Regions from separate parts of the Paenibacillus anseongensis genome, predicted to be linked through region 1. Evidence: riboswitches for the same ligand, from Rfam matches in the RefSeq annotation. Region 1 holds a riboswitch; the other holds the start of a gene.
What was found. Region 1 has a riboswitch for ZMP and ZTP ahead of rpiB (ribose 5-phosphate isomerase B). Riboswitches for the same ligand answer to the same signal wherever they lie in the genome.

Region 1 (4,209 bases):
TTACAGCCGGTGTGCCCAAACGGATACCGCTTGTGATGAACGGGCTTGTTGGGTCGAAAGGAATCGCGTTTTTGTTCGCTGTGATACCAATCTCGTCAAGTACGTGCTCAGCATCTTTACCTGTGATGTTCAGGTTGCGCAGATCAACCAGCATCAAGTGGTTATCCGTACCGCCGGAAACAAGGTTAATGCCTTCAGCTGTCAATGCAGTCGCCAATGCTTGCGCGTTGTCGATGACGTTTTGACCGTAAGTTTTGAATTCCGGTTGCAGAGCTTCACCGAAGGAAACGGCTTTTGCAGCAATCGTATGCATCAAAGGACCGCCTTGGGAACCAGGGAATACAGCTTTATCAATCGCAGCTGCCCAAGCTTTGCGCGTAAGAATCATACCGCCGCGAGGACCGCGAAGCGTTTTGTGCGTTGTAGTTGTAACGAAATGTGCATGCGGCACTGGGTTCGGGTGCAAGCCAGCAGCAACTAGACCGGCAATATGCGCCATGTCAACGAAGAACAATGCGCCTACATCGTTAGCGATGGATGCTAGTGCTTCGAAATCAATCGTGCGCGGGTAAGCACTTGCGCCAGCAACTAACATGCGAGGCTTATGTTTGAAAGCCGCTTTACGAACATCGTCGTAGTCGATGCGGAAATCTTTTTCACTTACACCGTAAGCCACGAAGTTGTAAAGAATACCGGAAGCATTAACAGGGCTGCCATGTGTTAAGTGACCGCCGTGTGCCAGGTTCATACCCAGAACAGTGTCGCCAGGGTTAAGAGCTGCCAAGTATACAGCCATATTCGCTTGTGCACCAGAGTGCGGTTGAACGTTCGCATGTTCAGCTCCGAAAAGCTCTTTCGCGCGGTCGCGAGCGATATCTTCTACGATATCTACGTATTCGCAGCCGCCGTAGTATCTTTTGCCTGGGTAACCTTCTGCGTATTTGTTAGTCAGTACTGTACCCATCGCTTCAAGCACAGCTTGGCTAACGATGTTTTCAGAAGCGATAAGCTCAATTTTGTCGCGTTGACGACCAAGTTCTAGGTTCATAGCTTCTACGATTTTTGGATCTTGTTTACTTAGAAAGTTTGTCATATGGAATTCCTCCTAAAAGATAATTTATATCTATAAGTTAACCTAGCAATCCGCATCTGGCGCGGCTTGCTGATAGAGCTGCTCGGCAGCCTCAGGTGTGTAGACAGCTCTTGTTCCGCCAATCAATTTAGGCCGTGTAAAAGCCATGGTCACATAGGCATGACCCATATTCCGCACGGGCGGCCGTGCTGGCACAGCAACCCGCCGCAAATGCATCCCGATCAGCGTACTGCCAATATCGATCCCGGCATGCGCTTGGATCGTCTCGACAACTATGGGCTTTGTGAAGTGGCGGTAGGCGTAGGAGGCCATAGAACCGCCGGCTTTTGGCACGGGAATCACCGACACAGGCTCAAGCTGAGGGGAAATCGCGAAGAGATCTTCCTCGATGACAAGCGCGCGGTTCAAATGTTCGCAGCACTGAAAAGCCAAGTGCAAACCGAACTCGCGGCTAATGCGCTGCGCCGTTTCAAAAATCGGCCGCGCTGCATCCAACGTCCCCGACGTCCCAATCCGATGACCGAGAATCTCACTCGTGCTTGTACCAATGACCAGAATGTGACCTGGCCGTAGATTGCCCACCTTTACCAACTCGCGAAGATTTGCTTCCAAATCTTCTGCAATCGTGTGAAGTATGGAATTTGTCATGGTGGCCACCCTTATGGATGAATCGCGAAGCGATCTTCGATGCTTTGCACCTTGTTAATGCGGTTCTGGTGACGGACACCTTGGGAAAACTCTGTTTCCAGCCAAATTTTCACGATTTCCTCGGCAACACCCGGTCCGATGACACGCTCGCCTAAAGCAAGTACATTCGTATCATTGTGCTCCCGTGTGGCTTTAGCAGAAAATAGATCATGAACCAGCGCGCAACGGATGCCTGGAACCTTATTCGCAGCGATCGACATCCCGATGCCTGTTCCACAGATCAGAATTCCTTTGTCTGCTTCCCCGGAAACCACATCTTCACAAACCTTCAGCGCATAATCCGGATAATCAACGGAATCTGCACAGCTGCATCCATAATCTATGACCTGATGGCCCAAGGATTCAATAAAAGGAATAATAACATCTTTCAAACGATAGCCTGCATGATCCGCACCTAACGCAATTTTCATGGATAGAACGCTCCTTTGCTTGTTCGAATTCGACCCTTCTATTATATCCCAAAGTCCACCAGAAAACGAAAAAAAGAGCGGACACGCTGAAATAGCGCGTTGCTCTTTTGCCCAGGCGACCGGCCGTATAGCTCAATGCTCCATTGTGGTTACTCCCACTCGTCGCCAGTTACATTGAGTCTTGCTTGATAAATCCATCTTATCGCATTATGCACGAGGTGTAAAGATGTCTTTCGCAAATCATTTCCCAGACTGCGAATCCTCTTTCCGCTCGCGCAGCTTTTTAACCAATTTATCTAAACTCCCGCTGATTTCATTCGCTGTTTGCCGGTAAACCTCTATAGGGCCTCCGAACGGGTCAGAAATATCGTAATCCGGAATGGCATCTTCCAACAGATAAATCCGATTTCGTTCTTCAACGGTTACTGTTTGTGAAAGAGCCTGCTTAAGCTGAAGCTCCGTGACCAACTTCTCTCTCTCCTCAATCGCTTGAAGGATACGCTGATCGTCCTCTACATATTCTTTGAGTGTAAAAATCTTATCAATGGCGCCCGGATACCGCTGAATAACTGAACGTTTATGCCCCATCGTCATTGTCAAAATGAGATCAGCCCACTTCACCTCAGACTCCTGAATCGCTAGTGAACGAATGGGCTCTTTGAACCCTGCCTCCTGCAGCAGTGTCGCACTATTTCGGGAGATCGAAGCGCCCGTCATCGCGGATACGCCAGCTGAACGAACTTCTGCCGCAAGTCCTTCTTGGTGCACCCTGATACGCAGCAAACCTTCGGCTAATGGACTGCGGCACGTATTTCCTGTACAGACAAATAGAATTCGCAACATGAGACCCTCCTCAGAGTTTTGCATAGCAAAACTTTCTTCGTAAGCGTAGGCTGAGTTTTGTGGTAACAAAACTTTCTTCGTAAACATAGGCAGAGCCTGCTCCGCCTCTATTGTATCATAGCAAAAACTTGATCCCAAACGCGAGCAGAATTAGCCCGCCAAACGCTTCGCCATATTCGCCAACCCAGCCGTTCACCCGTCTGCCAACCAATAAACCAGCTACAGAGAGTAGCGCTCCGAACAAACCAAATACAAGCACGGTTAACAGGATATCCGTCGCAAACATGCCTAAGGATACACCTACTGAGAACGAATCTATACTTACACTAAGCGCAAAAATCGTAAGCCCCCATAAAGATCTATGATCAAAAGAGGTTGCTTCCTCTCCACGGATCGAACTATACACCATATGGGAGCCCAAAAGAATGAGCAAACATCCGCCGGCGGCAGTAGCCACATTGCCAAGCAGAAGCGAGACATATTGTCCCATAAATATGCCCATTAACGGCATTATGATATGAAAAATACCGATCACCATGCTTATTTTAAAAATATCCAATAAGCGAATCCCCTTCATGCCGATACCGATCCCTAAGGAAAAAGCATCCAAACCCAAAGCTATCGCCATGATGAAGATAGTGATGAGCTGCCCAAATTCAACACCAGTTACGAGCATAAGTGCTGTCCCCCTTGTCCGCTTTCTTAACCAAGATATGCGGACAAACTGGGAATCATGCTAGCTAAACACGTACAAGCCGGTGACCGGCTGCCTTGCGCAGGCGGTTCATAATGGCCTGACCAATCCCCGTTTCCGGGCAGCCTTCTGCAGCAATATATTCAATCCCTTGCTGATCAAATCGCCTTAATGCAGCGTAAAGCTCCTGAGCAATCTTCTCTGGTTCTGCTAACGAGCCGCAGGCAATGACCAAATCAGCTTCAAACAGAAAAACCCTTTCCTCAAAAGTAAGAATTCCCGTTGATTCCCCTCGTTCTTTAGCGGCTTGAATGTCACGCTGAATCCAAGCGGCCACTGCTTCAGCATTGTCTCCGTATACAATATGCATGTATCCCTTCGGCGCATAATGTGTGTACTTCATCCCCGGAGCACGAGGCGTTTCTGAAACCTGCACATCTTCCCGCTCAGGCTCATGAATT
Region 2 (4,209 bases), on a different contig from region 1:
AAAACACCAGGCTAATGAACAACATTTTAATTTTCATTGGTTGCCCCCTTTTCAAATCGTTCAGAAATATTTTTAGCAGGTTGATCCAAATTATTCCTCAAGGAAGAACAGCAAAAAAACGCCTAACAACTCCCTATGACCACTGGCCAGAAGAGCAAATTAAGCGTTTTTCATTTCCAATAACCGTACCTTACCAAAAGCCTGTAATACAAATAGACTAGGCTATAAGCAAGTATATAGGATACAAAGGTCCAACCTATATTCCAATGATTGCTGTATTCTACTTTCCCAAAAATAAACGCCAAATATTCCAGCGCAGTCGTAGCCAAGCAAAAACAGCCTATTTTCAAAAGCGCATGCTGATTATTTTTTCGAATCCAATAAATCATATAGCCGGCCATAATGGGATAAAGCCCAATATCAAGCGGCAGTGCTGAAAGTGTCTCATCATTCTCAATCAATGGGGTAAAATCCCAAAAATCCAAATGATACCCTGTATCATTGATTAAGCTAGATATCGTGACCGTTATTGGAAAGATTAGAAACACAATAATTCGGGACTTCCTGTACAGATAAATGCCAAACACCCAGGGGATGAGAAAGCCTGCAATAATGTTAAATAACATGATGTTCACCTCTTTACTCTAGATCCCCTAGTATGACCAGTTGTCGGTGAAAATATGATGTTTACAAAACGTTGCAGGCACAGGTGCTCTACACTTATCGCTTGTTTGCTATGTTTTCAGCCGCATCGACCGTATGTTTGAGCAAGGTTGCAATGGTCACTGGACCAACCCCGGCAGGAACGGGTGTAATGGCCGAAGCCACCTCCCAACAAGCGTCATAATCAACATCGCCTATGTTTCCAGGATTGTAACCTGCATCTAAGACAATTGCGCCTGGTTTTAGCCAATCGCCTTGAACAAATCGAGGTTTACCCACAGCAGCTACAACAATATCTCCCAGACGAACGATATCGGCCAAATTCGCTGTTTTCGAGTGGCAGGTCGTAACGGTTGCGTTCTTATTTAGCAGCATCATAGAGACAGGCTTGCCGAGAATTGGACTTCTTCCAATGACAACAGCATGTTTGCCTTCGACCGGAATTTCATAATAGTCTAAAATAGCCATAATCGCCGCCGGCGTACAGGATGGGAACTCGGCAAATCCAAAAGCATTTTGAGCAAATCCCAACGTCGTGACGCCATCGACATCTTTATCGATATGAATCGCCTCAAAAGCTGCCCTTTCATCAATATGCTTCGGGACCGGGTGCTGCAACAAGATCCCATGCACGCTGTTGTCATCATTAAGCTTGTTAATTGCTGCAATTAACTCCTCTGTAGTCGTGTGTTCAGGAAGAACAACACGAATAGATTGAATCCCCAGTCGCTTGCACGCGTTTCCTTTCATCCGTACGTAAGTCGCTGAAGCAGGATCGTCGCCGACCAACACGGTCGCTAGACAAGGAACGATGCCTTGATCGGACAAGTTTTTGATTCTGTTGCTCAGTGATGCCTTCATGGCGTCTGCGACCCGGTTACCATCCAAGATTAATGTTTCTGCTGACATTTCAATCATCCCTTTTGAGTAAATTTGAAACGCAAAAAGGTAAGGGGATCTCCCCTTACCTCTGCCCAGGCGTACGGCTGATTATCTATGTGCTCCCTCATGGTTCCCCATGTTCCGCCAGTCACACACAGTTACTTGTATGAAAATATAATAACAACTATAGCGATAGTTTTCAATGCTCTCTTCCAATTTGCCTGCAAGAATAGGATAATCAAATGGAGTTAAACCTTGTGTCAAAGGAGAATTAATTGATGTCCATTATTCGGGAAATGACCATTGAGGATTATGATCAGGCCTTTATACTCTGGAGTCAAATTGAGGGTCTTGTCTTAAGTGAGGCGGATTCAAAACCTAATATCGCAAGCTATCTGCAGCGAAATCAAGGATTTTGTTTCGTATGCGAAGCGGACAATCAGGTGGTTGGAACTATTTTGGCTGGGCACGATGGCAGAAGAGGATTTATCTATCATCTAGCTGTGAATCCAGAATATCGCAAACAAAGGATCGGTCATCGTCTTGTAGAAGCGAGTCTTGCGCAGTTAAGAGAAATAGGCATTGAGAAATGTCACATTTTTGTACTCGAAAATAATGATTTGGGCCATTCTTTCTGGACGGCTGCAGGTTGGGAAAAAAGAAGCGGATTTTTGGTTTATTCGAAAACCCCTTGAAGCGGCGAAAAAAAAAGGCTGTCCAGACCTGTTGGTCCAGCAGCCTTTTTTTCTATAATTTCAAAGTCATAAATGAACTAAGCGGGTCTTCTGTGTAATCCGCAAACGGCTGGCAATACTCGAACCCGGATTTTTCATACAGTTTTCTTGCCGGCTCGAAGGCTTCAAAGGAGCCAGTTTCCAGACTTAAACGCTGATAACCACGTCGCTTGGCTTCCCCGATGATGTGCTCAAGAAGCTGTTTCGCAACCCCTTTTCTAAGATGTGCAGAAGAAGTTCGCATGGATTTTATCTCACCGTGTCCGGGTTCAAGTTCTTTCATTGCGCCGCAGCCTGCTAATTGCCCTTGGTCCCAGGCACTCCAGAACGTAACTTCCGGTTTTTTGAGCCCATCAATATTCAGGGCATGCATGCTTTCCGGTGGTGAAAGCTCTGACATTCCTTTCAGATGCTCCAGAATTAATCCCCTTACCTCAGGACCCGTTAAATCATCAACCTTAATATCCAACACAGCCATCGTGAATCTCTCCTTCTCATTACTCTCTATTTCTAAGTTATATTTTACATGAATTCGCCTAAGGTCAAAACCTTTTTTGTAAAGGAAATTTTAAGTGAAAACCTAACGGATTAAACACCGAAAACCTAACCGACTAAACATCGAAACCTAACCGACTAAACATCGAAACCTAACCGACTAAACACCGGCAAGCTTGATGTTAAGACTCTTCGCACCGTCCCATCACACTACTCACCAGATCAGCCAACTCCGCCTCACCTGTCAAAGACAAATTATACTGGAGCGGCTGGCGGGGCCTCCCCGGGACCAGGGCCTGAAGCCGAGGTTGAGGCTCGGCCTTATGGAACTACAGGGCGCTATTTCTGCGAAATGAGCCCTTTTACGCATGGGAGGGGAACTACGGGCCCTTATTTCAACGGATTAGGCTGAATGTCAGCCAAAAACATTGAAATAAAGCCCTGTAGTTCCCCACAACTTTGAAATGGACCGATAGGGCAGAAATAGTGCCCTCAGGTTCCGCTATGAGATGCAAAGAGCGAGTATGGTGGGCAGCCTCTGCACTTAGGAACTGGAGCGGCTGCCGGCCGTCATTGCCAACCGTTGGGTAAGGCGGAGCTATCGGGGCCGGTCCCGGGACCAGGGCTCGAGGCCGAGGTTGAGACTCGGTCTAGGGGAACTAAGGGGCGCTATTTCTGCGAAATGAGCCATTTTACGCACGAAGGGGAACTACGGTCCCTTATTTCAACGGATTAGGCTGAAAGTCAGCCAAAAACGTTGAAATAAAGCCCTATAGTTCCCCACAACTTTGAAATGGACCGATAGGGCAGAAATAGCGCCCTCAGGTTCCGCTATGAGATATATGCTGTGCAACGACAATCCACTAAGCCGCCCCAAACTACGGTAGATGAAAAACTACCGTTAATCTTCCCTGCTCAGTAGCAGGGAACGAAATAACGGTAGAAGTTCCAGCTAAATCATCGGTAGGAGATGACAATTGGCTATACTTGGCATAATTAACGCCAATAAATCCAGCTACTTAGGAAAAAGTGGAACAATCGCAGCAAATAGCAGGAGGAATCGGCGTTAAAGCTTAGCAATCGCCTGTACCTCACCGACAAGCGCCGCAAAAGAAGCAATCGCTCTCGTTAAATCCGCGCGATCGGCTGTCATGCAATTAAAGCCAACTCCCCGTTGTATTTTTTACAACATACAGATTTTTTTTCGCTGCAATCTCATCTTCATTGCACAAAATACAATCATTTGAACCCGAAATGACAAAAAAGTGCCCATTTCATGCGAAATGGTTGTATAAACTACAACATAGACGAGTAAAAAGCCAGATAGACCCCCATTTGGTTGTACAAACTGCAATATAGTGCAGTGTGGCACCAAGGAGTAATTCCCCACAACTTTGAAATGGACCGATAAGGCAGAAATAGCGCCCTCAGATTC

Region 2: another riboswitch for ZMP and ZTP. It lies ahead of GON05_RS34425 (bifunctional 5,10-methylenetetrahydrofolate dehydrogenase/5,10-methenyltetrahydrofolate cyclohydrolase); the one in region 1 lies ahead of rpiB (ribose 5-phosphate isomerase B).

What each region holds. Positions count from the first base shown of each region.
Region 1 covers NZ_WSEM01000007.1:159,402-163,610, forward strand. The annotation lists gene GON05_RS07775 (serine hydroxymethyltransferase) at 1-1,093, opposite strand, end outside; gene GON05_RS07780 (TIGR01440 family protein) at 1,136-1,741, opposite strand; gene rpiB (ribose 5-phosphate isomerase B) at 1,753-2,211, opposite strand; ZMP/ZTP riboswitch at 2,314-2,394, opposite strand; gene GON05_RS07790 (low molecular weight protein arginine phosphatase) at 2,452-3,054, opposite strand; gene GON05_RS07795 (manganese efflux pump MntP) at 3,170-3,730, opposite strand; gene GON05_RS07800 (L-threonylcarbamoyladenylate synthase) at 3,795-4,209, opposite strand, start outside.
Region 2 covers NZ_WSEM01000037.1:23,467-27,675, forward strand. The annotation lists gene GON05_RS34415 (TolB family protein) at 1-37, opposite strand, end outside; gene GON05_RS34420 (CBO0543 family protein) at 171-626, opposite strand; gene GON05_RS34425 (bifunctional 5,10-methylenetetrahydrofolate dehydrogenase/5,10-methenyltetrahydrofolate cyclohydrolase) at 721-1,572, opposite strand; ZMP/ZTP riboswitch at 1,629-1,707, opposite strand; gene GON05_RS34430 (GNAT family N-acetyltransferase) at 1,824-2,240, shown strand; gene GON05_RS34435 (GNAT family N-acetyltransferase) at 2,293-2,748, opposite strand.